DNA from 2 places in the Dorea sp. OM07-5 genome. Region 2 is predicted to be linked to the other one. Evidence: a T-box and tRNA genes for the amino acid it is inferred to sense, from the RefSeq annotation. Region 2 holds a T-box; the other holds one or more tRNA genes.
The links. The T-box of region 2 lies ahead of leuS (leucine--tRNA ligase). A T-box ahead of a tRNA ligase gene usually reads a tRNA of that ligase, here a tRNA-Leu.
Positions count from the first base shown of each region.

Region 1 (15,311 bases), on a different contig from region 2:
AGGATATTGCATATATCCGGGATACGATTGGTTTTGATGAATTGCCGGATGGGTTGAAAGACGTCGCCCTTACACGTCTGGCATATCCGGATGCAGCACTGAAGGAGCTGGGAAGTCTGTTACGTGAACCTGTAGGAAAATCAGGTGTGAATCACAGACTGAGGAAATTAAGTGAGATAGCGAATAAGTTAAGGGAAAATAAGGAGGAGCAACACTATGATTAAGAAGCCTGTTACGATTCGAAACAGCATGGATATGGAAACAAGACCGATTGCACACCTTGTGCAGGAAGCGAGCCAGTATAAGAGTCAGGTATATATCGAGATGGATGATAAGAAGATTAACGCAAAGAGTATTATGGGAATGATGAGCCTGAATCTTTCAGAAGGAACGGCGATTACTGTTGCAGCAGACGGAGAGGATGAATCCGAGGCAGTAGCAGGTGTGGAAGCATTCCTCGTTGCTAACAAATAATCATACATAATGATAATATAAGACATAAGAAAAGAGTTCCGGTTAAGGAACTCTTTTTCAGACGAGTGAAAGGAGAGCGGAGTATGAAAAGATTACTGTTTGTATATAATCCGCATGCCGGCAAAGGCATGCTCGCACCAAAGGTGTCAGACGTTGTAGATATTTTTGTGAAAGCAGGTTATGAAGTGGTGATCTATCCGACGCAGGCATATCATGACGCATATAAGAAAATATCCGAATATGATGCCAGTACATATGATTTGGTTGTGTGCAGCGGAGGTGACGGAACATTGGATGAAGTTGTGACCGGAATGATGAAACGTGAAGACCGAGATCCGATCGGATATATTCCGGCTGGAACAACGAATGACTTTGCGAACAGCCTGCATATTCCGAAAGATGTTCTGAAAGCTGCGGACAATGCAGTGAATGGTTCCGAATTCTGCTGTGATGTCGGTAAATTCAATGACGGTATTTTCGTCTATATTGCCGCGTTTGGTTTATTTACGGATGTATCTTATGAGACAAAGCAGGAATTGAAGAACGTGCTCGGACATCTTGCATACCTTCTGGAAGGAACGAAGCGTCTGTTTAACATTCCGTCTTACCGGATCAAAGTAGAACATGACGGAGAGGTGATCGAGGACGAATTTGTATTCGGAATGGTAACAAATTCCAGATCTGTAGGCGGTTTCCGCAATATGATAGGAAAGGAAGTCGCATTTGACGACGGTCTGTTTGAAGTTACATTGATTAAGACACCGAAGAATCCAATTGCTTTACAGGAGATCATCGCATCACTTCTGATCGAACAGGTGGACACAAAGCATATGTACACATTCAAGACAGGCAAGATCACATTTGAGTCGATTGAAGAGATCCCATGGACATTGGATGGGGAGTATGGCGGAAGCCATGATGAAGTTGTCATTGAGAATTTGCAGAAACAGTTACATCTAATGGTTCCGGAAGATGAAATGAAGAAATTGTCTGTGAATCACAAGAAAGAAAACTAGCGAAAGCAGCCGAAAAATGCAGGGCTGTAGAAAAAATTGCAAAAAAACATAAAAAATGAAAAAAAGTACTTGCTTATTTATAGAATGTTTGCTATACTAGGCAAGTACGAAAGAGCAAGGCTCCCTGGTCAAGCGGTCAAGACGCTAGCCTCTCACGCTGGAATCAGGGGTTCGATTCCCCTGGGAGTCACTCAGTATGAAACCGGAGTTCATTATGAATTCCGGTTTTGTTTTATATATCTACAATATCAAGTCAGGCAGTTCAGCCTGCATAATTCCTGAAATTATGACATTGCAATAGTACATTTTTACTTTCATACAGATAAATATAATTGATGTTAGGGGCGCTAAGCCATAAAACCACTCATGTGCAAGCACATCGTGATGTCAGGCTTTTGACCTGGCACCATATAATGTAGTAAAAGGAGATATAATTTTATGATGATATTTTCAAAAATATATTTGTGCAGATGGTTTATGCTGTATCTGCTTGCCACCTGTCTGGTGTGGATTGCCGGACAGGACGCGCGTACACACAGAATTTCAAATCGTTCCGTGCTGGTATTTGGAGCGCTGGCGGCAGCGTACCGGACGCTCTGCCCTGAACTTTCGTGTCAGGCGGTGTGCATTGGAGTGTTTGCTGTCAGTGTGCCGTTACTTCTGCTGGCAGCATGGAAGCCGGGTGCTGTTGGTGGCGGAGATGTAAAATTAATGGCAGCAGGTGGGAGTTTATTTGGTGCAAATGGAATCTGGCAAGCGTTTTTTACTGGCATTTTGCTGGCAGGAATCTGGACAATCGTGATGCTTTTGTGCAAAAAGGTGAAACGGAAGTCGAGTATCCCGCTTGGCCCGTTTCTGAGTGCGGGAATGCTGATTTCTTTGTCCTTGTTTTTTTGAAAGTAATGGTCTATAATAAAAAAATGAAATGTGAATTGAAGAATTGGAGGAATATGATATGTTAGTATCAGCAAAAGAGATGCTTGAAAAAGCAGTTGAAGGTCACTATGCAGTAGGTCAGTTCAACATCAACAATCTGGAGTGGACAAAAGCAGTACTGAATGCGGCTGAAGAGATGAAATCTCCGGTAATCCTTGGAGTATCTGAAGGAGCAGGAAAGTACATGACTGGATTCAAGACAGTTGCTGCTATGGTAGAAGCTATGATGGGTGAGCTTGGAACAACTGTTCCGGTTGCTTTACATCTGGATCACGGTACTTACGAAGGAAGTTATAAGTGTATCGAGGCTGGATTCTCTTCTATCATGTTTGACGGATCTAAATATCCAATCGAAGAGAACGTTGCAAAGACAAAAGAACTGATTGAAGTCTGCAACAAGAAAGGAATCTCTCTGGAAGCAGAAGTTGGTTCTATCGGCGGAGAAGAAGACGGAGTTATCGGACAGGGTGAGTGTGCTGATCCGAACGAATGTAAGCAGATCGCAGATCTTGGTGTTACAATGCTTGCAGCAGGTATCGGTAACATTCACGGAAAATATCCTGCAAACTGGGCTGGATTAAGTTTTGAGACTCTGGATGCAATCCAGAAGCTGACAGGAAAACTGCCACTGGTACTTCATGGTGGAACAGGAATTCCGGATGACATGATCAAAAAGGCAATTGATCTCGGAGTAGCTAAGATCAATGTTAATACAGAGTGCCAGCTTTCATTTGCTGATGCAACACGCAAATATATCGAGGCGGGTAAAGATCAGGAAGGAAAAGGCTATGATCCTCGTAAGCTTTTAAAACCAGGATACGAAGCAATCATCGAAACTGTCAAGGAGAAGATGGAATTATTCGGATCTGTTGGAAAAGCAGAATAATTTCAATTTATACTTGCCTTTTTCAGACAATTGAGTTATACTAACAGGCGTAGCGAGAACAAAGGCGTTCCAATGAAAGTTGGAGTGCCTTTTTCTTACATATTCAACAATATTTGAATACAGACAACAAGACACGATTAAGAAAGGAAACGAAAAGACATGAGTGAAGCATTGAAAGTAGCTGAGATTTTTGGGGAAGATGTATTTAACGATACTGTCATGCAAGAGCGTTTGCCAAAGAAGGTCTATAAGGATCTGAAGAAGATTATCGAAGAGGGAAAAGAATTAGACCTTGCAACAGCAGATGTAATTGCTCACGAGATGAAAGAGTGGGCGATTGAGAAAGGAGCTACACATTATACACACTGGTTCCAGCCCCTTACAGGAGCTACCGCTGAGAAACATGATTCTTTTATTTCTGCACCACTGCCGAACGGAAAAGTGCTGATGAGCTTTTCCGGAAAAGAACTGATCAAAGGAGAGCCGGATGCATCTTCATTCCCATCCGGAGGACTTAGAGCAACATTCGAGGCAAGAGGATATACAGCATGGGACTGTACTTCACCGGCATTTGTAAGACATGATGCAGCAGGCGCTACACTTTGTATTCCGACAGCATTCTGCTCTTACAAAGGAGAAGCACTTGACCAGAAGACACCGCTTCTGCGTTCTATGCAGGCAATCAATGAACAGTCACTGAGACTGCTTCGTTTATTTGGCAATACAACAGCTAAGAAAGTAACTCCTTCTGTTGGAGCAGAGCAGGAGTATTTCCTTGTAGATGCTGAAAAGTTTGAGCAGAGAAAAGACCTTATTTATGCAGGACGTACTTTATTTGGAGCGATGCCTCCAAAAGGACAGGAGATGGACGATCACTATTTCGGAACCATCCGTCAGAGAATTGCCGGATTTATGAAGGACGTCAATATTGAACTGTGGAAAGTTGGAGTTGCATCCAAGACACAGCACAACGAAGTTGCACCGGCACAGCATGAGCTTGCACCGATTTACGGTGAAGCAAATGTAGCTGTTGACCACAACCACCTGGTAATGCAGACATTGAAGAGAATTGCATGCCAGCATGGAATGAAATGCCTGCTTCATGAGAAACCATTTGCAGGTGTCAACGGATCCGGTAAACATAACAACTGGTCACTGACTACAGATGATGGTAAGAACCTGTTAGAGCCAGGCAAGACACCTCATGAGAACGTACAGTTCTTACTGGTGCTGACATGTATCTTGAAAGCAGTAGACAAACACGCAGCACTGCTTCGTGAATCTGCAGCAGATGTAGGAAATGATCACAGACTGGGAGCAAACGAGGCACCTCCGGCTATCATCTCTATTTTCCTTGGAGATCAGCTTGAAGATGTAATCCGCCAGCTCGTAGATACCGGAGAAGCTACACACAGTCTGAAAGGTGGAAGACTGGAGACAGGTGTAAGTACACTTCCGGATCTTGCAAAAGATGCAACAGACCGTAACCGTACATCGCCGTTTGCATTTACAGGTAACAAATTTGAGTTCCGTATGGTAGGATCAAGAGATTCTATTTCCGGATCAAACGTTGTACTTAACACAATCGTAGCAGAAGCATTTGCAGAGGCGTGTGATGTCCTGGAGAAAGCAGATGACTTCGATATGGCAGTACATGATCTGATCAAGAAATATGCAACAGAGCACCAGAGAATCATTTTCAATGGTAACGGATATGCAGATGCATGGGTAGAAGAAGCTGAGAGAAGAGGACTTCCGAACATCAAATCTATGGTAGAAGCTGTACCGGCACTGGTAACAGAAGATACAGTATCTATGTTTGAGAAGTTTAAAGTATTCACAAAGGCAGAGCTTGAGTCACGTGTAGAGATTAAGTATGAGAACTACTCAAAGGCTATCAACATTGAAGCACGTACAATGATCGACATGGCAAGCAAACAGATCATCCCGGCTGTTATCAAATATACAAAATCTCTGGCAGATACAGTACTTGCAGTGAAAGAAGCAGGAGTAGACGCTTCCGTACAGGCTGGACTGCTGAAAGAGACAAGTGATCTCCTGGCTGCGACAAAGAGCGCACTGGATGCACTCAGTGCTGTAACTGATAAGGCAGCAGCTATGGATGAAGGTGAAGAGCAGGCAAGATTCTATCACTTCGATGTAGTACCTGCAATGGAAACTCTGCGTACACCGGTTGACAAACTGGAAATGATCGTAGACAAAGAAGCATGGCCGATGCCATCATATGGAGATCTGATCTTTGAAGTGTAATCGGTTTTGCGATAGATAAAAGATACGATAAATATGAACTCCTGATTTTTATAAATTCATTAGAAAATTTTAAGAACCTTGCACTTGGAATGGCAACTTGTATGTGCTATCCTAAGTGCAAGGTTTTTTATTAGGCACATTTTGCTGATTAAGGAGATAATAGAATGACAAAACAGGAATTTCTGGAAAAATTAAGAGCCGCACTTGGCAATGACTTAAGTGGTACAGTTGTAAGTGAGAATGTGAATTATTATAAGCAGTATATTACAGATGAAGTAGCGAAAGGAAAATCCGAAAAAGAAGTGATAGATGAATTGGGAGATCCATGGGCGATCGCCCGTACGATCATAGATGCACAGGAGAACCAGGAGTACACAGAAGGTGAATACAGAAGTGAGACCACTGCAAATGGCGAATATGATTCCGGCAAACAGAATAGATATGGCAATGTCCATGTATTTGGATTGGACAGCTGGTGGAAGAAACTGCTTCTGATACTGGGGCTTGTTGGAATTATCGTCTTGATCGTGGCAGTGATCGGAGGGATTATCAGCATTCTTGCGCCGATTGTTCTTCCGCTTATTGTGTTGATGTGGATTCTCCGGGTAATCGGACAGAGACGAAGATAAGAAATGAAAGCAGAAGAAAAATTTGATTAATCCCTGTGATAAAAAGAAAAATATAAAGTAAAAGACCGATGGGGGAGCCATCGGTCTTTTGAGGGGAGTATAAATAATTAATAAGGGGTTGTAGAAAGTAACCTTTCTACAAGTTTAAGTATAATATAGCAAGAGTCAAAAAGCAAGAAAAACCTTAAAAAAATCTTAATATATTTGTAAGCTTGTTTTTGTGAAAAAGATACATAAAACAGATGCAGATGGACACAATAATCCTGTAACTTAAAAAAGAATTAGGAGGAATTTAAAATGGCAAAAAACTCATCAAACATGAATGCATCTGATAAGAATGCTTATGGAAAAAACATCGCAGACAAGAACTCATCTAACAAAAACGGATATAATAAGAATGCATCCAAAAAGAATGCATATGGGCAGTCCGACAAGAATGAATCCAATAGAAATTCTTCTGATAGCAACTGCCACGGCTACAAAGAGAGACAGTAATCAGAAAATGGCGTAACAATCCACACTTATAAGACAGTGAAATATGGCGGAAAGAGTGTCAAACTCTATTCGGCATGGTCAAAAGCAGCAAAAGCAAAAATCAAATAATGTGTGATGCAGTTTGCGCTTTATGATGGTAGTCATTTATAATGAAGTAAACAAAAAGGCTTCCCTGAAGATACAGGTATTTTCAGGGAAGCCTTTTTTATATAAAAATCTTCCGGCAGATATGCAAAGTCATATTCTTTGTTATAAAAACCTTGCACGCTTTTTTTATGTAGAATATACTAAGAAAGAGTACAAACAGAAAAGTACGGAAGAAACAGGAGAAATATATGAGTAAAATAGAATTGATTGCACCATGCCATTTTGGGTTGGAGGCAGTTTTAAAAAGAGAGATCATAGACCTTGGCTATGATATCGCAGAAGTAGAAGATGGAAGAGTGACATTTTATGGAGATGAAGACGCAATCTGTCGTGCCAATATTTTCCTGCGGACAGCAGAGAGAATCCTTGTAAAAGCAGGAAGTTTCAAAGCGGTAACATTTGAAGAATTATTTGACAAGACAAAGAACCTGCCGTGGGAGCGTTATATTCCGAAGAATGGAAAATTCTGGGTTGCCAAGGCAGCGTCTGTTAAGAGTAAATTATTCAGCCCGTCAGACATCCAGTCTATTATGAAGAAAGCAATGGTCAGACGGCTGCAGGAATATTATGGAATCGAGTGGTTTCCGGAAGACGGAGCTTCTTATCCGGTACGTGTATTTTTGATGAAAGATATCGTGACAGTAGGAATCGATACATCCGGTGTGTCCCTGCACAAGAGAGGATACCGTGAAGTTTCCGGCAAAGCGCCGATCACGGAGACTCTGGCAGCAGCACTCATCAAGCTGACACCATGGAAGAAAGACCGTGTATTCGTAGATCCGTTCTGCGGAAGTGGAACATTTCCGATAGAAGCTGCAATGATGGCTGCAAATATCGCGCCGGGAATGAATCGTTCCTTCACGGCAGAAGAGTGGACGAACCTGATCCCGAAGAAGATGTGGTATGACGTGATCAACGAGGCAAATGATCTGATTAAGGACGATATCGATGTGGACATTCAGGGATATGATATCGATGGATCGGTCATTAAGATCGCAAGAAGAAATGCAAGAGAAGCCGGAGTGGATCATCTGATCCATTTTCAGGAGAGAGATGTAAGAAACTTAAGCCATCCGAAGAAATACGGATTTATCGTGACGAACCCGCCTTACGGAGAACGTCTGGAAGATAAGAAAGACCTGCCGGAACTGTATCGTGCATTTGGCGAAAGCTTTGCAGGACTTGACAGCTGGTCGGCTTACATGATTACTTCTTATGAAGATGCACAGCGTTATTTCGGACGGAAAGCGGATAAGAACCGGAAGATTTACAATGGAATGTTGAAGACATATTTCTATCAGTTTATGGGACCGAAGCCGCCGAGAAAACCGAGAGAGGAGCAGTAGATGAAGAAAATAATATTTGCAACAGGAAATGAGCATAAGATGGTGGAAGTCCGTATGATCCTTGACGGTCTGGGACTGGAGATTCTCTCACAGAAAGAAGCAGAGATTCAGGCAGATGTTGTAGAGGATGGAACCACATTTGAAGAAAATGCACTGATCAAAGCATCCGAGATTGCGAAAATCGCACATGAGATGCCGGAATACAAAGAAGCAGTTGTGATGGCAGATGATTCCGGCCTGGAAATCGATTATCTGAACAAAGAGCCGGGAATCTATTCTGCGCGGTACATGGGAGAGGATACTTCCTATGATATTAAAAATCAGGCGCTTTTAGACCGTCTGGATGGTGTACCGGACGAAAAACGTACAGCGCGGTTTGTCTGTGCGATCGCAGCTGTACTTCCGGATGGAAGCCATGAAGTTGTGCGCGGCACGATGGAGGGCATTATTGGTCATGAGATTGCCGGAGAAAACGGATTTGGATATGATCCGATTTTCTATCTGCCGGAATGTGGATGTACCAGCGCAGAACTTGCGCCGGAAGAGAAGAACAGACGAAGCCACAGAGGAGAAGGACTTCGGAAAATGCGTGAGATTCTGGAGAATAAAAAGAAATGAAAATACTGATCGTAAGTGATACACATAAGGCTCACGTATCTCTGGAACAGGTTCTGGAGCGGGAGAAGCCGATTGATATGCTTATCCATCTTGGAGATGTGGAAGGCGGGGCTGATTATATAGAAGCACTGGCGGGCTGTCCGGTACATATCGTTGCCGGAAATAATGACTATTTCAGTGATCTTCCGCAGGAAGAAGAATTCGTTGTGGAAGGAAATCACATTTTCATTACACATGGACACTATTATTATGTATCTATGGGAGAGAGTGATTTACTGAAAGAAGCTAAAGGCAGAGACGCTGACATTGTGATGTATGGACATACACATAAGCCATCGCTGCATGAAGAAGACGGCGTGACGATATTGAATCCGGGAAGTATCTCTTACCCGCGTCAGAGCGGGCGTCAGAAGACCTATATGATCATGGAGATTGATGCATCGGGCATGCCGGAGATTGAGCTGAAATATGTATAAGAAAAGACATGTAAAAAAATTGCAAAAAAATGAAAAAAGTTATTGACAATGTTCGAACCTTGCTATATAATAGCTATTGTGTCACGGAGATACAACAAGATGACACGAAGTAAACAATATCGGGGTGTGGCTCAGCTTGGCTAGAGCGCCTGGTTTGGGACCAGGAGGTCGCAGGTTCGAATCCTGTCACCCCGATAATCTTGCGGGTGTAGTTCAATGGTAGAACACCAGCCTTCCAAGCTGGATACGTGGGTTCGATTCCCATCACCCGCTTTCCGAGTGTCAACAGACATTTGGGAAAGTGATAGTTCTGAGGAGCTTATCCTTAAGAGTCTGTAGCTCAGCTGGATAGAGCAACGGCCTTCTAAGCCGTAGGTCGAGGGTTCGAATCCCCCCAGGCTCGTTAGAACCACAACAATTTAATAATGTGGTACTTAGTTGGACAGCTATAGTTCGATAAGTAATATATGGTGGGTATGGTGCAGTTGGTTAGCGCGCCAGATTGTGGTTCTGGATATCATGGGTTCGAGTCCCATTACCCACCTTTCTTTTTTTCTGTAAAGAGAGAATGTATTATTGGGCTATCGCCAAGCGGTAAGGCACAGGACTTTGACTCCTGCATTCGTTGGTTCGAATCCAACTAGCCCAGTTATATGGGCGTGTAGCTCAGGTGGTAGAGCACTTGACTTTTAATCAAGTTGTCCGGGGTTCGAATCCCCGCACGCTCACTGAATTATAGATGCAAATCCTTTGGGGTTTGCGTTTTTTTGTTTATGTAGAAAGAAGGAAAAAAAGTGGGAAAACACATGTTTTCTAATAAAGCATTGTGGAAACTGATGGCACCGTTGGCATTTGATCAGTTGCTAAATTCCATGATGGGAACAGTTGGAACAATGGTAGTCAGCAATCTGGGTTCGGCGGCAATCTCGGCAGTCAGTCTGGTAGACGCCATCAACGTACTGATCGTTCAGGCGTTTTATGCACTGGCAGCAGGAGGAACAGTTGTATGTTCCCAATATCTTGGATGCAAAAAAGAAAAAGAAGCAAATGAAGCGGCAAGACAGCTTCTGTTTATCACATTTGTATTGTCTGTGGTGATTGCAGCAATCTGTCTGGCAGCAAATGGACCGCTCCTGCGGCTGATCTTTGGAGAAGTAGAACCACAGGTTATGAAATATTCCAGACAATATTTTATTATTTCAGCGATATCCTATCCGTTTATTGCGTTGTATGATGATGGTTCGTCCATATTCCGTGCACAGGAAAACAGTAAAACGCCGATGATGATTTCACTGTGTGCAAATATTCTGAATCTCATATTAAATATACTGTTTGTATGGGGATTTCATATGGAAGTTATCGGTTCGGCAACAGCGACCATGTTGTCGCGTGCATTTTCGATGATTGCAGTGCTGTGTCTTCTGCGCCGTCCGGAACTTATTATCCGCCTGAGGGGGTATCTTAGTATTCGCCCTATCTGGTCACAGATCCGCCGGATTCTGTATCTTGGTATTCCGTCGGGAATCGAAAACAGTATGTTCCAGTTTGGTAAACTGGCAATCCAGTCTACGGTGTCTATGATGGGGACGGCCGCAATTGCTGCGCAGGGAATGACAAATATCCTGGAAAATCTGAATGGTATTCTGGCAATTGGAATAGGTGTCGGACTGATGACGGTAGTCGGAGAATGTATGGGAGCCGGAAGAAAAGATGAGGCAGCCTACTATATTAAGAAGATGACAGCCGTGTCAGAAGTTGTCGTGATTGCAAGCTGTCTGCTGATCTTTGCGCTCGTACATCCAATTACGATTTTCGGTGGAATGGAAGCAAAGAGTGCAAAAATGTGTATCTTCATGGTTGGCTGTATCACCATTGCAAAACCAATTGTGTGGTCGTTGGCATTTATACCGGCATACGGTTTCCGTGCAGCCGGGGATGTGAAATTTACGATGGTTACATCGGCGCTCATCATGTGGTTTTGTCGTGTCACACTTGCGATGTTTCTTGCGAGAGTGCTCGGTTTCGGACCGATTGCAGTATGGATCGGAATGTTCACTGACTGGTCAGTCCGTGCGATTATTTACAGTATCCGCTTTAAAAGTGGAAAATGGATGGAGCATCAGGTTATTTAAGGAAAATTTTCGAAATGTCCCGGCAATAACAGGAAACAGATGATTATAAAAAACCAGTTGACAAATATGCAGAAAATATAGTATATTATTTAGGCAGTTCGCATGCGGATGTGGCGGAATTGGCAGACGCGCCAGACTTAGGATCTGGTGTCCCCGACGTGCAGGTTCAAGTCCTGTCATCCGCATTTGCTACATGATATAATATCAATTACGAAGAAGATCATCACGAAAGTGGTGGTCTTTTTTTAAAGACTGTTGCAGGACAGAAAGAAGCAGCAACAAAACTCCTTGGTCAAACACTTTCCAAGGAAGAAATTGCTGAAAAAGTCGGAAAGTATAATAACATGACCGTTGATGTCAATGGTTGTACACACGGCGTACACTCATTTCAATTGATTAACTGATAAGAAATTAAGGATAAATAAAAGTAAATATGTAAAAGGGGACATTTCCCCCGGAACATAAGAGAAGCAGCTCCGCGTTATGTATCTCAGTTGAGATTTCATAGCATGGAGCTGCTTTTGCTTTATTAAATATATTCAATAACTATAGCCTCTGTAGAAAACTGACTAACTATCGTATCACATATTTTCTTACAAAGCAGCTTACAACACCCAGCGCGCAGAGTGGCAGAAGAGCGGAAGCAAGTCCGCCGTAGAGTTGCAGTGCTCCTTTTAAACCCTGAAGCGGAGCCGGAGAAGCCGGGATCAGATTTCCAAAATACAGAGACAGATATGCACCTGCATAGATGAAAATAAAAGAAAACCAGCCTTTGCCTTTATCGTAACGGTGTCCGCGTTTCCCATAAGTACTGCTTCCGAAAAGCACGATTAAAAATGTGACAGCTTCCACGAGAAGCAGGAATAAGGCAACACCAAGATAAGCACCCAGAATATAATTCTTCTGTGCGACCGCCGCAGCAATATTTCCGTAAGCCGGAGCGTTTTTCCAGAATGTCAGTCCCAGCATGCAGAAAATAATAGCAATGAGTACCAGAGTTCCGGCACGGAGCAGGAGATTTAACGTCTTGCGTGTTGCTTTAGCAGCGACCTTTCCACCGGTTGCAGCGCCTTTCTTCAAAGGAGACAGAAAATTTGGCAGATGAAAACCGCCCTTTTTGCGCCCGCCTTTATCAGAAGAACGTTTTCTGTCAGAATCATTGCCGGATACCTTACCGCCGCGCTTCCGTTTCATATATTCTTCCGGCGTCTCATCGAATGAAGTAGTATAATTTTCTTCCACATAATCGATATGTTTCGTCGTATCCAGATCGGAAAGACTGGAAAGTACGTCTTTGTAATTATCATCTGTATCGATGTTAATATCAGGAAGATCCCCTTCGTAGATAACTTCAAAATCATTGTCGAAGATATCTTTTCCCTTATTTGCAGTATTCATACTCATAAAAAAATCCCTCCTAAAACGATTTACATTTTAGTATCTATATCGGATGGATACAATAGATATCACAAAAATTTCAGGAAGACATAAGGTTTTCTTTAGATTTGGAATTGTGTATAATAGAAAACAATCGAACTAAGGTAAATGATGTAAAATAACTATCATGAGTAATAATTGGAGATACAGGAGAGCATTGTCATGAAAATAAATGGAAATAAAATAGAAGGACTTGTATTTGATATGGACGGTCTGCTGCTTGATTCGGAGCGGATTGTGCAGAGATCGTGGGAGCTGTCCGGCAAAGAACTCGGAATAGAAGGAATGGGGCAGCAGATCTACCATACACTGGGAATGAATGCAAAAAGCCGCAGACAGTATTTTAAAAATGCGATCAGCGCAGATTTTCCTTATGAAGAATTTCAGAAACTGACATCCAAATATTTTTATCAGATTACAGATACAGAGGGACTTCCGGTGAAAAAAGGAGCAGCAGAGTTACTGGAATATGCAAAGACGCATGACTACAAGACCGCAGTGGCAACTTCGTCAAGCAGAGGGTATGCAGAGCGCGTGTTGATGGATGCGGGACTTTATCAGTGGTTTGACGGCGGTGTATTTGGCGATATGGTGACAAAAGGAAAACCAGATCCGGAAATCTATCTCCGTGCCTGTGAGAGTATTGCACTGCGTCCGGAAAACGGACTGGCATTTGAAGATGCACCGGGCGGAATCCGGTCGGCGGTGGCAGCAGGATTACATACCATCATGATTCCGGATCTGCTCCGGCCGACAGAAGAGATAAAAAAGCTGATTTACCGGAAGTTTGCTGATCTTGGGGAAGTGATTCCGTTTTTAGAGGGGAGTGTATAATTTTCAATCATAAAAACTCTTTAGAATTATATTTTCCAATGAGATATCATGGGGAAATTATGCAATATGGTGTGTTTCGTACATAATAAAAAGAAGACTGGATGTATGCTGAGGTGTTCTCAATATACAGCTGGTCTCCTTTTGTTATGTCCATGTTTTTTTTGACAAGTTTACACGGCGTATCCGTATTAGTCTTCTTTTGCGAATACTTCTTTTCCCATACCACAGATCGGGCAGAGCCAGTCGTCCGGCAGATCTTCAAAAGCTGTTCCGGGAGCGATACCTCCGTCCGGATCCCCATTTTCCGGATCATAAACATAGCCGCAAGGTTGACATACATATTTTTCCATCTTTTCTCCTCCGTTAGAAACCTTTCGTGTCCTTGTCTGGGATATTTTCCCAAACATCATCTTATAGTTATAGCATACATCATATCGGACAAAAATGCTATATCTCTTTAGACCAGCGTCCAGATGCTCCGCAAGGGAGGACAAGGCCGGTGCTGCTGACCGGAAGACCGATTTCCTGGGATTCTACATGTCCGTGCCATGGTGCAAGTTCTGTCGCGATCATATAAGTCAGAACAGCAGGTGCCAGACCGGTTGTGTAGGAATTTACAAGGAAGAACAACGGATCAGCAGAGAGTATCTTCGTACATAATTTGATAAGCGGATGAATGGCATCCTCGATTTTCCAGATTTCTCCTTTCGGACCTCTTCCATAAGAAGGTGGATCCATGATGATCGCATCATAGTGATTGCCACGGCGGATCTCACGTTCTACAAATTTCACACAGTCATCGACAAGCCAGCGAATCGGTTTATCGGATAAACCGGAAGATGCTGCATTTTCCTTCGCCCATGTAACCATTCCCTTGGATGCATCTACGTGTGTAACACTTGCTCCGGCTGCGGCAGCCGCAAGAGTAGCGCCTCCGGTATAGGCGAAAAGGTTCAGAACTTTTACCGGTCGTCCGGCGTTTTTGATTTTATCGGAGAACCAGTCCCAGTTGGTTGCTTGTTCCGGGAAAAGTCCGGTATGTTTGAAGCTGAATGGTTTCAAATTAAATGTCAGCTTTTTATAATGAATCTGCCACTGTTTTGGCAAATCGAAAAATTCCCATTCGCCACCGCCTTTTTTACTGCGGTGATAATGTCCGTTCGGATGTTTCCAGCCACTGTTTGTCTTTTTGGTATCCCAGATTACCTGCGGATCCGGGCGCACAAGAAGAAAATCACCCCAGCGTTCCAGTTTTTCTCCTTTGCTGCAATCTATTACTTCATAATCTTTCCATTGATCTGCAATCCACATAATTAAAAACCTTTCTCATGATTTGTTAGCATAGTCATTCATGAAAGATTATAGCATGGCGGAAAAGAAAAAGAAAGCCTATAGACATCTTCTATAATAATGAATATATATTAAAAAACTCTATTTGAAGCACGGGACAGGAGTTTATATAATAGAAAGAGAAGAACAGTTGGAAAAACAGACAACTATGGGAGGAAATGATTATGCTGATCGACACACATATGCATGAGATGACATATTCCAAAGACAGTTTTCTGAAACTGGATGAGATGGTACGCATCGCCAGGGCAAAAGGACTGGACG
Region 1 covers NZ_QUKZ01000006.1:28,761-44,071, forward strand. Annotated here, with positions in the region: gene whiA (DNA-binding protein WhiA) at 1-224, shown strand, start outside; gene DXC04_RS07145 (HPr family phosphocarrier protein) at 217-474, shown strand; gene DXC04_RS07150 (diacylglycerol/lipid kinase family protein) at 558-1,490, shown strand; tRNA gene DXC04_RS07155 (tRNA-Glu) at 1,609-1,680, shown strand; gene DXC04_RS07160 (prepilin peptidase) at 1,929-2,387, shown strand; gene fba (class II fructose-1,6-bisphosphate aldolase) at 2,446-3,312, shown strand; gene DXC04_RS07170 (glutamine synthetase III family protein) at 3,472-5,583, shown strand; gene DXC04_RS07175 (DUF1700 domain-containing protein) at 5,748-6,212, shown strand; gene DXC04_RS07180 (hypothetical protein) at 6,510-6,707, shown strand; gene DXC04_RS07190 (THUMP domain-containing class I SAM-dependent RNA methyltransferase) at 7,043-8,200, shown strand; gene rdgB (RdgB/HAM1 family non-canonical purine NTP pyrophosphatase) at 8,201-8,818, shown strand; gene DXC04_RS07200 (metallophosphoesterase family protein) at 8,815-9,294, shown strand; tRNA gene DXC04_RS07205 (tRNA-Pro) at 9,415-9,489, shown strand; tRNA gene DXC04_RS07210 (tRNA-Gly) at 9,497-9,567, shown strand; tRNA gene DXC04_RS07215 (tRNA-Arg) at 9,624-9,697, shown strand; tRNA gene DXC04_RS07220 (tRNA-His) at 9,765-9,838, shown strand; tRNA gene DXC04_RS07225 (tRNA-Gln) at 9,872-9,943, shown strand; tRNA gene DXC04_RS07230 (tRNA-Lys) at 9,950-10,022, shown strand; gene DXC04_RS07235 (MATE family efflux transporter) at 10,101-11,426, shown strand; tRNA gene DXC04_RS07240 (tRNA-Leu) at 11,531-11,611, shown strand; gene DXC04_RS07245 (hypothetical protein) at 12,000-12,830, opposite strand; gene DXC04_RS07250 (HAD family hydrolase) at 13,026-13,697, shown strand; gene rd (rubredoxin) at 13,886-14,047, opposite strand; gene DXC04_RS07260 (class I SAM-dependent methyltransferase) at 14,145-15,008, opposite strand; gene DXC04_RS07265 (PHP domain-containing protein) at 15,212-15,311, shown strand, end outside.
Region 1: it has a tRNA-Leu gene. The T-box ahead of leuS (leucine--tRNA ligase) is inferred to sense a tRNA for this amino acid. The anticodon was not compared.

Region 2 (15,311 bases):
GTCTTAAGAGAAGGAGACAAGTTACATATCGCGGCTGCACATCAGGATCTGAAATCATTTTTCAAATCATTAGGAAGAAAGCGTACTCGTGTGAAGAATGTTCTGATCTGCGGAGGAGGGCATTTATGCTTCTATCTTGCAAATCAGCTTCTGCAGGCAGGAATGCAGGTGAAGATCATTGAGATCAAAGAAAAAAAATGTGAGAATCTCTGTGAATTACTTCCAAAGGCAACGATCATTCATGGTGATGCAACAGATCATGATCTGCTGCTGGAAGAAGGAATTGCCGAAGCAGATGCGATGGTTTCACTGACTGGTCTTGATGAAGAGAATATTATTTTATCTCTATTCGCAAAGACGCAGGGCGTGAATAAGATTATTGCAAAAGTAAATGAAGATTCCAGGGCACAGATGGTGGAAGGACTCGGCATTGACAGTATTATTTCGGCGAAGAGTGCAACGGCGGATGCGATCATGCGATATGTTCGTGCCCGTAAGAATTCTTACAGTAATGCCAATGTAGAGACGATGTATCGTCTTGTGAACGGAAAAGTAGAAGCGCAGGAATTTATCATTCGAAAGGAATGTGAATATACATCCGTTCCACTGAAAGAGCTAAGAACAAAGAAAAATACACTGATTGCATGTATCGGCAGACATCGCCAGGTTATCATCCCGAATGGTGATACAACGATGAAAGTTGGTGACAGCGTTATTGTCGTTACGAAGAATCATGTGATCCGCAATCTGAATGAGATACTTTTATAGGAGCCGGTGGAAATATGAATAGAAGAATGATTTTATATATTCTGGCAAAAATGATGGGAGTAGAAGGTGTGCTTTTGCTCCTTCCTGCTTTTGTCGGACTTTTATATGGAGAAAAAAGCGGAGCCTGCTTTTTATTTCCGGCAACAATATTGGCATTGATTTATATTATATTCGGAATCAGAAAGCCGAATAAAACGAAGATTTATGCAAAAGAAGGTATGATCATCGTTGCCAGTGCATGGATTTTATGGTCGATGTTTGGAGCAATTCCGTTTACGCTGGGAGGATATATCCCGAACTATCTGGATGCGTTTTTTGAGACAGTATCCGGATTTACGACAACAGGTTCTACAATTTTAAATGATATTGAATCGCTGTCACACTGTATGCATTTCTGGAGATGCTTCACACACTGGATCGGTGGTATGGGCGTGCTTGTATTTGTACTGGTTCTGACTTCTCTTGATAAGAAGAATACGATGTATCTGATGCGTGCGGAAGTACCGGGACCAGAGAAAGATAAGCTTGTGCCGAAAGCGATGGCAACAGCGAGAATTTTATATGGAATGTATTTTGCACTGACAGCAGTAGAAATTGTATTGCTGCTTTTTGGTGGTATGTCCCCATTTGACAGTATTATCCATGCATTCAGTACTGCAGGAACCGGAGGATTTTCGAACTATGCTAATAGTATCGGACAGCTTGACAGTGCATATATTGACGGTGTGATCACGGTATTTATGATCCTGTTCGGTATCAATTTTAACCTGTTTTATCTGTTGTTGTTAAGACAGTTCAAACCAGTATGGAAAAATGAAGAACTGCGGACGTATCTGGCGATCATAGCAACAGCGATTGCCTTGATCACATGGAATATTACATCGATATATGGCAATCCGTTAAAGGCATTCCGGTATGCGGCATTTCAGGTCGCATCCATTATTACGACAACCGGATTCTCGACGGCCGATTATATGAAATGGCCGACGATGTCACAGACGATCATCATCATACTAATGATCATTGGTGCGTGTGCTTCATCCACAGGCGGTGGTATCAAAGTTTCAAGATTCTTGATTGTTGTTAAGAGTATTAAGAAAGAACTGAAACAGATGGTCCATCCGAAATCTGTCAACCTGATCCGTATAAATGGCAAGAAGATGAATCCGGACATTGTACAGAATGTATTCGTATATCTGGTTGCATATGCGGGAATTGCCGGGTTATCCGTATTATTGGTTTCTATAGATGATTTTGATTTTGCCACAAACCTCGGATCTGTAATGGGAACTTTGAATAATATCGGCCCGGGACTTGGTGTATCTGGTCCGGCAGGAAACTTTGCACAGTTTTCTCCATTTTCAAAACTGGTATTTTGTATGGATATGTTGATTGGACGTCTGGAAATCTTTCCATTCCTGATGCTCTTTACATCAATATCTTGGAGAAAGAAATTTTAGAATGGGAGGGTGTTATGAAAAAGAGAAGTAAATTTGCGATTGTTGTTATTTTGCTGGCGATTGCGGCGATTTATTATTATGTGTCAATTCCGGCAGTCAATATTCATTCGGCGCAGACATGGTTTTTTGTGATGACACTGTTTGTTGTCCTGATCATTTACTATGCGGTCAGAAAGCGTGTAACACGTGTGGAACTTGGGACGAATAAGATTTTACGTTCCATGATCGGACTGTTGGTTGTGTTTGGAATTGTGTATCTGGCAGGTTCTGTACTGTCATCTCCGATCATCAATGCGAAAAAATATCAGAAATTGATGAAAGTGAAGACTGGAGAGTTCAGTAAAGATGTAAAAGAATTGTCTTATGACAGAATTCCGCTTCTGGATAAAGATACTGCAGCACTTCTCGGAGATCGTAAGATGGGAAGTATGGTAGATATGGTATCTCAGTTTGAGGCAGATGACATTTACAGCCAGATCAATTACAAGAATAATCCGGTCCGTGTAACGCCACTGAAATATGCGAATCTGATCAAGTGGTTTACAAACCGCAGAGAAGGAATTCCGGCATATATTCGGATCAATATGGCTACACAGACAACAGAACTTGTGAAATTAAAAGAAGGAATCAAGTATACGACCAGTGAACATCTGAACCGTAATATTTACCGTCACTTAAGATTTGCACATCCGACTTATATATACGGAGAGTTAAGTTTTGAGATTGATGAATCCGGAGTACCATACTGGATTGCACCGGTGAAGAAATATAACATCGGTCTGTTCGGTGGTGAAACAGTCGGAAAAGTCGTACTCTGTAACGCAGTAACCGGTGAAACGAGGACATATGACATCAAGGATGTACCGTCATGGGTAGACCGTGCGTATTCGGCAGATATTCTTGTACAGCTCTTTGACTATTATGGCACATTGAAACATGGATTTTTGAACAGTGTGCTGAGTCAGAAGGACTGTCTGGAGACAACGGATGGATATAATTATCTTGCACTGGATGATGATGTCTGGATGTATACAGGTGTGACATCTGTCAATGGCGACCAGTCTAATGTCGGCTTTGTATTAGCCAACCAGCGGACGATGGAGACGAAGTACTATACGGTAGAAGGCGCAACCGAAGCGTCAGCGATGTCTTCAGCGGAAGGTCAGGTGCAGAACTTAAAGTACGAGGCAACCTTTCCGCTGCTGCTTAACATTTCCAAGGAACCGACTTACTTTATTGCATTAAAGGATGATGCCGGCCTGGTGAAAAAGTATGCTATGGTAAATGTCCATAAATACCAGATTGTAGCGATTGGTGATAGTGTCAGTCAGTGTGAAGAGAATTACCGGAATCTGCTTGGTGAGAATGGTATCAAAAAAGCAGAAAAAGACACACGGGATGTGAAGAAGATTACCGGTAAGATCACGAAGATTGCACAGGCAGTCATAGATGGAACATCACATTACTATGTTATGTTGGAAGGATCCGATGACATTTTTGATACATCGGTTGTAGATTTTATCGATATCGTAAAATGCGAAGTCGGACAGACGATTTCACTGGAGTACAAAGAAGGAGATAAGGCGAATACAGTAATGTCTCTTAAAACGGAGACTGACAAAGAAAGCAATACACAGGATAAGGATACAGAGAATATAAACAAATAGATAAAAAGGGAGAACAGAATGGAACTAAGCATCTTACTGGCAGAACAAATTTTATCCATGTTTCTGACAATGATTGTTGGATATATCATTGTCAAGATCGGATTATTCAAGGAGACAGACAGCAAGATCATTTCCAATATGGTAGTTTACATCTGTTCTCCCTGCGTAATTATTGATGCGTTTCAGATTGAGTTAACCGATGATAAATTACAAGGATTATTGATTGCTGTTGTGGCAGCAATTTGTGTTCATATTGTTATGATTGGTGGGACGAAGCTAATGGAAAAACCACTGCATTTTAACCGGATTGAGAAGGCATCTGTCATTTATTCAAATTCAGGTTATCTGCTCATCCCGTTGGTAGGGAATGTTCTTGGAAAAGAGTGGGTATTTTATACAACCGCTTATAATCTGGTACAGACTGTACTACTCTGGACGCATGCAGTCGGAATCATCAGCAAAAAAGACGAAAAGAATTATAAAGAGATATTCCTGAATCCGAATATGATTGCTATGTTTCTTGGAATGCTTATGTTCATATCCAGGATTCGGCTTCCACAAGTGATCGGAACATGTGTAAGCAGTTTCGGAGATATGATCAGTTCGGCAAGTATGCTGGTAATCGGAATGGTGATTGGAAATGTTGATTTAAAGTGGGTGTTCCGCCAGAAGCGACCGTATCTGATCTGTTTTATCCGGTTAATCTTTTATCCGGTGATCGGTGCGGTCGCATTTGGAGTTCTTGGCAGTATGGAAATACACCCGGATGCAGAATATATTCTTATGATCGTATTTCTCGCAACAGCCGCACCAGTTGCAGCAATGGTAACGCAGCTTGCACAGATTTACGACCAGGATGCCAAATACGCAAGTGTCATCAATGTGATGTCAGTGATATTCTGTATTATCACAATGCCATGTATGGTGATGCTGTACGAGAGTTTCTTTTAAATCTATAACATTTAGTGGAGGCTGCCAGTGGCAGATTTTGCAGTAAAAATAGTTTAATAAAATAACAAAGAAGGAAGAGCTGTTGAAAATGATATGTACCCTCTTTGCTGGATGAACCAGTAAGGGGGGTATTTTTACAAGACGATTTCGAAGTAAAATCAGAGAATGGATTTGGATTGAAGAATTATATGGAAAAACAATTATAGAAAACACGAATATATAGAGCTGATTATCAATAATACCGATTGGTTAAAAAATCAACAAACCACTATAATGAAAGAATACCACTTGTACGAAAAAAGGAGGAAGGATTATGAGAGGAAGAATCCAGAAAGCACTTGCCGTTATGGCTGCTGTGGCAGTAACGGTAACATCCACAGGAGTTGCATCTGTGGATGCACAGGCAGCAACTGTGAAACCGAAAAAACTGACCGTAACATCGTCGGTTTCCAGCAAAGTTATTGATGTGAAGGGGACAACAAAGATTTCTGTAAAAAGTGTCAGCCCGAAGAATGCAAGCAGAAGCGTTACATACAAGTCAAGTAATACGAAAATTGCTTCTGTATCCAGCAAAGGTACAGTAAAAGGAAAGAAAACCGGAAGTGTAACGATCACAGCAACATCCAAAGTAAACAAGAAAGTAAAAGCTTCTGTAAAACTGAAAGTAAAAGATCTGAAACCAAGTAAGGTATCCATTCCGGCAGCTCTCAGTCTTACAAATGGAAAGAAAGCAATTGTTAAGGCAACAGTAAGTCCGTCGGGAGTATATGCACCTGTAAAATTCAGTAGCAGTAATACAAAAGTTGCAACTGTATCTTCCACAGGAACGGTAACAGCAAAAAGTGCTGGTAAAGCGGTAATTACAGCAAAGCTGACTCAGAAAAGCAGCAAGGGTAAATATCTGACAGCAAAAACAACTGTAACAGTAAAGAAAGCAGAGACAAAACCGGAAGAAGTTCCAAGCGCAAAGAAAACAGATGTATTTGTATCACCTGCATACATTAAGAGCGTTATGGATGGAAAACAGGAAGAATCCAAGAATTATGTGATTCTTGATACATCTACAGAGGCTGCGTCATATAATGAAGGACATATTCCAGGAGCTTATCACTGCTCTGTGCGTCAGGTAGAGTCAAGTACTTATGCGGCATATGCAAATAATACAATTGACTATACAGATGAGAATCTTGGAAATCTGCATGAGCCTGCAGAATTGGCTGCATTATTGAAAAAATATAATATTACAAAAGATACCATGGTAATCTTATATGGTGCACATCCGGCAACAGAGCGTGTAGCATTCTGTTTCCTGTATTGTGGAGTTGAAAATGTAAAAGTGTTAAATGGTTCGCTTACAAACTGGGAAAATGCAGGATATGAAGTAGAGACAAAAGTTAATACACCTGTAACAGATGCAAATTATGATTTCGGAACAACAGTTCCGGCACATCCGGAATATATTGTTTCTAAAGAAGAACTGAAAGATAAACTTGCAAATGATAAGAATTTCCGTCTTGTAAGTATCCGAAGCCTGGATGAGTTCAAGGGATTATCGGATGGAAACTATCCGATGCTTCAGGAAAAAGGTGAGATTGCCGGAGCAGTATTCGGACGTGCAGGGAATGATGCGAACACAATGGAAGAATATATGAATGCGGACGGAACTTTGATTTCTTATGAGAGATTCAAAGGTTTTATGGCAGATAGCTATGTATATCCGACAAATGAGGTGTGCTTCTTCTGTGGAACAGGATGGAGAGCAACAATGCCTCTTCTGATGGCATATGAAAAAGGCTGGAAAGTAAGTCTGTATGATGGAGGTTGGTGGCAGTGGACCAGAGATCTGGAGCATAATGCGATCCAGATGCTGACACCGGAACAGGCAAGAACATGCAGCAGCTTTGAGTATACAAATATGGATGTAAAACTTCAGGTAGGAGATACTTATAAGAATAGTGATATTCATATCTTCCCTGCAAGTGGAACACTTCCAACTGTACGTTTTAAATCTAACAATACCAATGTTGCAACTGTAGATGCAGATGGAAATGTAACAGCTGTTGGTGCAGGTACAGTGAATATTAAGATGATTGCAACAGATTTCTCAGGAAGAAATACATCTTACACTGTAACTGTCACAGAGAAGCAGGCAGCACAGAGCACAAAAAAAGCAGAGAAGACTGTGAAAACAGAAGAGCCTTCCCAGACAGATGCTCAGGCAGATGACAAATAAAAGAAGATTAGAACTGACTTAGAGATTAACACAAAAAGTGGTAGAAAAAGAACCGGCGCGTGTGTGCCGGTTCTTTTGTGCCATTACAGTCCAAATGAAGATAGTCTTCAATACTTAGGATATCGGTAAGTGTTCTTATAAAAATTTAGGATTCTACAATCCATCTACAGTATCAGTAGAGGAATCCGTTGTACCTGTCGAGTCTGTTGTGCCGCTGCCGGAAGAATCCGATGCGCTGTCCGGCGAACTATCCGTGGAACTGTCTGAGCCGGCATCTGATGAAGTGTCAGATGTGGTATCTGTCGTTCCGGAAGTAGAATCGGAACTGTCGCTTGCAGGTGTTTTAAATTCTCCGTTTGCAATCGCTTCGTTATAGTTTTTAATCAGATCCAGAAGTGCCTGATTCTGATCTCCTTCTAGTGGTGTCGGGCAATAATCGTTGCGTACTGATGTGGAAGAGATTGAGCAAGGAATGATATTTTCTTTCGCATTTTTCTGAACTTTTCCCTTTTTGAAAGAGAATGTCTGCTGATAGATCATCGTATTCTTATCAGCTGGGTTGGAGTTTCCGCCAAAACAAAAGTTTCCAAGACTGTAGACAATGGATTTGCCTTTGTAGTATTCAATACCCTGCAAAACATGTGGGTGATGTCCGATAACGAGGTCAGCACCCTGATCTACTGCCAGGTGTGCAAGTGTCTGCTGGTTCGTGTCCGGACTGGTTTCTTTTTCCGTTCCCCAGTGGAAATTTGCAATGATCAGATTTGCGCCGTGTTCTTTTAAAGCCTGGATATTCTGTTTTACCTGTTCTTCGCGATCCAGATGATCATTCAGTTCATAAATACCGGTAAGTCCGACCTTGATCTTGCCGATTTTAATGATATCAACAGTATCGTATCCGAATGGAGCGATACCGGCATCGGTCAGGTTTTTGATTGTATCGGTATAACTCTGTTCGCCATAATCAGAGCTGTGATTGTTCGCTGTATTGGCAGTTTCTACCGAACTGTTTGACAGAATCTGTGCATATTCCGGTGGCGCCTTGAAGGCGTAACTTTTATTTTCTCTCGTTGTCTCTGTAGTCAGTGTTCCTTCAAAATTCACAATAGAAAGATCATCCTTTTCCAGAATGGATTTTACATTTTTGAAGAAATAATCAGCGCCGTATTGATTATAGTAAGCCGGCAGGCTGGTCGAAGAATCAAAATGTTCATCTGTACCAAGTGTACAATCTCCCATGGAACTTATAGTCAGGAAATTGTGGAAGGATTACTCTTTCCTTTGATCGTAAATTCATTCACGGTTACACCGGAAGTGTCAATTGAAGGTGCCTTCTTTTTCTTTTTTTGAGCTGTCTGTTCCGTCTTCGGACTGGAGCCGGTAATTGCATGTACAATTGCTTTGATTCCGGAAAAGATTCCAAAGCAGATCAGAAGCAGAATCAGAATTACAACAGCGCGTCTGACGTGAAGATAGATTCTTCTAAGCTTCCGTCGGCGGCGCCTCAGTCTTTGTCTTTCGTTCTTGTCCATTGTTTGTTCCTCTTTTTCATTCTTTTAAATAAGCGTTATAATGTGCATCCTGTCGGAGGTTTTTTACATGATGGGGAATGCAATTTCCTATCATATAAAAACAGGCAGCTTCTGAATACAAAAAGCCGCCTGCTGTTGTCCTGATCAGATCATTAATTTAAAAATGTGCAACCGTCAGTATTAACTGCGGATAAATCGTCTTTGGCAGCACTGATGCTTACATAAAAGTCAATGTTGCATTCGCTAGAGAGTTTTTTCAGTCGTTCGATAAATTCCGGAATATTTTCCAGAGAAATGTCAGCATGTTTTAAAATACCATCGATAAAGATACACTCGATATCATGGTTAGAACTGTACATACCATATAAGAATCCGATATATTCATCTGTGTTAGTAATTGTTGGAAAATCATCCATACAGATTGTACGGATATCAAATGCTACACTTGCTGTGTCGCGATGTGTTTTTTTGATAAAAACAACATTTCCGTTGCATCTCTTAGCCTGCGCATTAGCCTGCTCAATCATTGTTTGTGTTTTTCCGCTGCCTTTTGGGCCTGTTAATAAATTTACCATGGCAAACTCTCCTTTATGTATCAGATTTACTGAATAATATCAGTATGAGTACTTGAGCTTATTATACACGAAATGACGAAAAGGAACAACTATTTTTTAGATTTTTATATAAAATTCTGAAAATTGTACATACGACTTGACAACTGAAAAAACGTACACTAAACTAAACCGCATGAAAGCAAAGGCGCTTCGAGATTATTCTTGAAGTGCCTTTGCTTTCTGATAATCATTACAGGGATAAAGAACACAAAGGTGTGGTTTTTTGTATGTCGGCGACAGAAATCCATGCCTTTCTTTATTTCATGATTTTTCAGACAGGTAATGAGAGAAGGAGGACGATTATAACAAAAGAGATAATGACAGCAGTTACAATGACGATCGTGTTTAAAGTGATCGATAGAACATTGGGACTTCGGGTTTCGGAAGAAGAGGAAATTATCGGTCTGGATGCAACGGAACATGGACTTTCTTCTGCTTATGCAGGATTCAGTTTAATGGATGTTACAGGCGGAGGTATGAATGTAAATGAAAATACAGAACTTGGTGAGAGCGATTATGATGCAGCATCAGAAGTACAGCGTGCAGCGGCAGTGAAGGTAACTACGCCTGTAGATGCAGAGATAGGTATTCATAAGGTTGTAATTATTGCAAAACTTTCCCGTTATGAAAAACTGAAAAATGCATTAAATACACTTGGTGTAACCGGAATGACTGTAACACAGGTTATGGGATGCGGTATCCAGAAAGGCGCCGGAGAAAAATATCGTGGTGTAGAAATGGATGTAACAGTGCTTCCGAAAGTAAAAGTTGAAGTAATAATAGGAAGTATTCCGGTTGAAAAAGTAGTAGAAACCATAAAGAAAACATTGTATACAGGACGTGTCGGAGATGGCAAGATCTTTGTTTACAACGTACAGAAAGTCATTAAAGTCCGTACCGGAGAAGAAGATCTGGATGCGCTGAAAGATGTAGAATAAAAAATATCGTTTTGGAGTGGTGCAATCTTAAGATAGGGGTTGACTTATTTTAACATTCTTCATATAATAGATGGGAATAACGCAGAAACGTTGAAGAGGAATATTAAGAGATCATTGTTTTTCAGAGAGCTGTCGGCTGGTGTGAGACAGCAAGCGTAATCTCCCAACTCGCCTCGGAGTTCTATTATTGAACAGGAGTAGATAATAGCGGGTCTTCCCGTTACAGAAGTGAATGAGTGCATCCGGTATATCCGGGTGAAGAAGAGTGGTACCACGGAAATCAAGCCTTTTCGTCTCTTAGAGATGAGGAGGCTTATATTTTTATATAATAAGAATTTCAGTTTCTATTATACAAAAAGCCTCCGGCAGGCTCTGAAGGTGGAAATCAAACATAAAAAGTTATTTAGAAAACAGGAGGAATGGAAAGATGTCAAAGATCCCTTATAATCATAAGGCAATCGAGAAAAAATGGCGCGAAAACTGGGAAAAGAACCCGGTCAATGTGACAACGAACGATGACGGAAGCAAAAGAGAGAAATATTATTGTCTGGATATGTTCCCATATCCATCAGGAAATGGACTTCATGTAGGACACTGGAGAGGTTATGTAATCTCTGATGTATGGAGCCGTTATAAATTGCAGCAGGGCTATTACATCATTCATCCGATGGGATGGGATGCATTCGGACTTCCGGCTGAGAACTATGCAATTAAGATGGGTGTACATCCGTCTATTTCCACAGAAGCAAATATTAAAAATATCAAGAGACAGATCAACGAGATCGCAGCTTTATATGACTGGGATCGTGAAGTAAATACAACAGATCCGAATTTCTATAAGTGGACACAGTGGATTTTCGTGAAGATGTTCAAAGAGGGCCTTGCATATGAGAAAGAGTTCCCAATCAACTGGTGCCCGTCCTGCAAGACAGGTCTTGCAAACGAAGAAGTTGTAAATGGTAAATGTGAACGCTGCGGAGCAGAAGTTACCAAGAAGAATCTGCGGCAGTGGATGTTAAAAATCACAGCATATGCAGACCGACTTTTAAATGATCTGGACAAATTAGAATGGCCTGAGAAAGTTAAGAAGATGCAGACAGACTGGATTGGTAAATCTTATGGTGCAGAAGTTGACTTCCCGGTAGAAGGAAGAGAAGAAAAGATCACGGTATATACAACCAGACCAGATACATTATATGGAGCAACCTTTATGGTACTGGCTCCGGAGCATGAACTTGCAAAGAGCCTGGCTACAGATGAGACAAGAGAAGAAGTTGAGAAGTACATTTACGATGCATCCATGAAGTCTAATGTAGACCGTATGCAGGATAAGGAAAAGACAGGTGTATTTACAGGAAGTTATGCAATCAACCCGTTAAATGGCGAGAAGACACCAATCTGGTTATCTGATTATGTACTTGCAGATTATGGTACAGGAGCAATCATGTGTGTACCGGCTCACGATGACCGTGACTTTGAATTTGCAACAAAATTCGGCATCCCGATCATCCAGGTTATCGCAAAAGACGGAAAAGAAATTGAAAATATGACAGAAGCATACACAGAAGCTTCCGGAACAATGATTAATTCCGGTGAGTGGAATGGTATGGAATCTTCTGTACTGAAAAAAGAAGCACCACACATTATCGAAGAACGTGGAATTGGTCGAGCTACTGTTAATTACAAACTGCGTGACTGGGTATTCTCACGTCAAAGATACTGGGGAGAACCAATCCCGATCGTACACTGTCCAAAATGTGGCAATGTTCCGGTACCGGAAGAAGAACTGCCGTTACGTCTGCCGGATGTAGAGTCCTACGAGCCGACAGGAACAGGAGAATCTCCGCTTGCTGCAATTGACGAGTGGGTAAATTGTAAATGCCCACAGTGTGGCGCTGATGCGAAGAGAGAGACAAATACAATGCCACAGTGGGCCGGATCTTCATGGTATTTCTTGAGATATGTAGATAACCATAATGATAAGGAATTAGTATCCAGAGAGAAAGCAGACGCAATGCTTCCGGTAGATATGTATATCGGTGGTGTGGAACATGCGGTACTGCATCTTTTATACTCCCGTTTCTATACCAAATTCCTTTGTGATATTGGAGTGATTGACTTTGATGAGCCATTCCACAAATTGTTCAACCAGGGAATGATCACAGGTAAGAACGGTATCAAGATGAGTAAATCTAAGGGAAATGTTGTATCTCCTGACGATCTTGTAAGAGATTACGGATGCGATTCCCTGAGAATGTATGAACTTTTTGTAGGACCACCGGAGTTAGATGCTGAGTGGGATGACCGTGGTATTGACGGAGTAAACCGTTTCCTGAAGAGATTCTGGAATCTGGTTATGGACAGCAAAGATGCAAACATCGAAGCTACCAAAGAGATGATCAAAGAACGTCATAAGCTTGCAAAAGATATCACAACCCGTCTGGAAAGCTTCAGCCTGAATACAGCGATTTCCGGATTTATGGAGCATAATAACAAACTGATCGAGATTGCGAAAAAAGCAGGCGGAATCGATACAGAGACATTATCTACAATGGCAGTACTGCTTTCACCATTTGCGCCTCATATCGCAGAAGAAGTTTGGGAGCAGTTAGGTCATGAAGGCAGTGTATTCAAAGCCGGATGGCCGACATACGATGAAGAAGCCATGAAAGATGATGAAATCCAGGTACCTGTACAGATCAATGGTAAGACAAGAGCAGTTATTTCTATTGCAGCAGAAAGCAGCAAAGAAGAAGCGATTACAGCAGGAAAAGAAGCAATTGCAGACAAACTGACCGGAAATATCATCAAAGAGATCTATGTACCGAAGAAGATCATTAATATTGTCATGAAATAATTTGAGAGAAAATCTCACAACAGAATAAAGTGCTTGGGAATATTGAAAAGTTCGCTTAAAATCAAGGCTTGCAGACATTTTTCTTCAAGGGAAAGGTATCATAGAATACCGTAAAATATCGTAACAGATTTTTAAAATGGAGTAAAATTGGAGTAAAGATTGAAAGAAAATGGAGTAAATATTTCAAAGATGTAATGAGAAACGGCGTAGGTAGTGGAAACATTATCTGCGTCATTTCTTATTTGTAAAATTAGGGGCAGTTTTATTGAATTTGTGATAAAATAGAAAAAACATCTTGACTCTTTAGTAGCGTAACGGTTTACGATGAAAGATATGTCAATGAAAGCAGTAAAAAGATTGGGGAAAAGTTGTAAAAATCTTTTTAAAATGGATAATGCAAGAGTATTATTATTAGAAATGGCTAAAGATTATTTGAATCATTCTCAGTTGGAAGAAGCCACAGATAAACAGTACGGAAAAGGGGTTACAAAATACATTGGTTCAGCGATATATCGGTATTATGGTGTAGAAAACTTGGAATAAACAGATGTTACCAAAATGGAAACAAAGGAAATACATACTGGTACTTTTATTTTGGGTTCTATCGTTATATGATGTGAATGAAAGAGAGGTATGGAGTATGGCATTAAATGATAACATCAAAAAATTCAGAGAAGAAAAAAATCTCACTCAGCAACAACTGGCAGATAAGTTATATGTTTCAAGGCAGACAGTTTGTCGTTGGGAAAATGGTTCAAGATGTCCAGATTTGATTACGGCAAAAAAACTGGCATTAGAACTAGATGTAAGTATGGATGAACTTATATCAGATGAAGATGTAAATGATATGCAAGTAAATTATGGAATATGGAAATCTGAAAGAATAAAAGACAAGAAGCATTTACAGACACTTCAAAAAAAGATATTAGACTTTATACAAATTGTGGGAGGTGTATTTTTAGCCATCACGATTTTGCTACGAGTGCAATTAGATATGAGAGTACCTGCATGGTGTATAATCATTTGTTTTATTATTGTAGCAGTAGCATTTCTGTGTAATTTTATAGTTTCTAAAAAGTTGAGAGAAATGTAGTGAGGTCAAGGAACAAGGCGAAGCCGATACGCCGTAGGGCAGTCCTTGACGGAACGGATACAGCCAACAGCACCATGATACAGCAGAGGACTTGAAAGGTCAGAAACCTTGCAAGTCCTCTTGTCTGTTACTGGGCGTTATGTTTTAAGTAAAGTGCTTCTTTCTTCAGTTCTTTCTCAAATGCCTTGATGTGACCGTCGTGTATTCCGTTGTCGATATAAAAGCAATCGTCAGTTTGTGAGTAGGCAAGTTTGGTAACTTTCGGTTCATAGGTTTTTGTATCAATTCCATAATAGTAAATTGTGGCGGTTGTTAATACCATGTGAATACTTTCAAAATCTCTTGTAAAAATAGTATGTCTGTCGGAATAGAAGAAATCAGACGGACATTCGTAGAATTGAGAGCTATCCTCTTTCAAAAATAATGGCAGTATGTGCATTGCATTTCCACCACGATTGACAAGGACATAAAAGCGTGGAATAAGAGCAGCATATTGGGTCATCATGGCAATATATATATCATCTAAGTTATCAAGAAGATACTCGGAACAGGTGTTGTTGTAAAAGACATATTGCAGAGCGTTATCATTTGGGGTTGTATGTTCCATAGGCACATTTTGTCCGTAAAGCCACCGCAAGTCTACATCTAAAGAGTCGGCAATTAGTTCCATTTTATCGGCTTTTGGATTGTATTGTCCCGAAAGATAGGAACTGAACGCTCCTTTGCTGATACCAGTATCTTTGACTATATCAACTTGTTTTTTATTTTTTGCTTTCATGGCAAATTTAATCCGTTCTGCGATTGTATTCATCTGAAAACCTCTCTTTCCATATCTCGTTATAACTTCTCGTATCATATCGTCTAAGGACACTATATCATAAGTTCAGAAAAAAGAAAACAAAAAGTTCATAAAAAACTAAACTTTCTGTTGCAGAATGAATATATTTATGCTAACATACAACTAAGTTCAGAAATAACTGAACAAAAACGACGTCGTAATAGGAAAATGAAAATATGAGAAACTGACCTATCGGTTCAACGGGGAGAAAGGAACGAGTATGCAGATTACATTGACGAAAGAACAGGTAAAAGAAGCCTTTGGAGAACTTCGTTTTATGGGTGCGGACAACTGTTACCGCTATGACAAAGACAGCAAGAAGAAAACAGAGGAAGTGGAAGCCTTAAAACTTCATCTTGG
Region 2 covers NZ_QUKZ01000001.1:340,744-356,054, forward strand. Annotated here, with positions in the region: gene trkA (Trk system potassium transporter TrkA) at 1-768, shown strand, start outside; gene DXC04_RS01680 (TrkH family potassium uptake protein) at 783-2,228, shown strand; gene DXC04_RS01685 (CvpA family protein) at 2,243-3,895, shown strand; gene DXC04_RS01690 (AEC family transporter) at 3,914-4,846, shown strand; gene DXC04_RS01695 (Ig-like domain-containing protein) at 5,160-7,079, shown strand; gene DXC04_RS01700 (CapA family protein) at 7,233-8,318, opposite strand; gene DXC04_RS16070 (hypothetical protein) at 8,330-8,611, opposite strand; gene DXC04_RS01710 (hypothetical protein) at 8,764-9,186, opposite strand; partial or broken gene DXC04_RS16020 (P-II family nitrogen regulator) at 9,546-10,163, shown strand; T-box leader at 10,245-10,464, shown strand; gene leuS (leucine--tRNA ligase) at 10,591-13,020, shown strand; gene DXC04_RS01730 (hypothetical protein) at 13,360-13,563, shown strand; gene DXC04_RS01735 (helix-turn-helix domain-containing protein) at 13,661-14,113, shown strand; gene DXC04_RS01740 (helix-turn-helix domain-containing protein) at 14,241-14,924, opposite strand; gene DXC04_RS01745 (hypothetical protein) at 15,172-15,311, shown strand, end outside.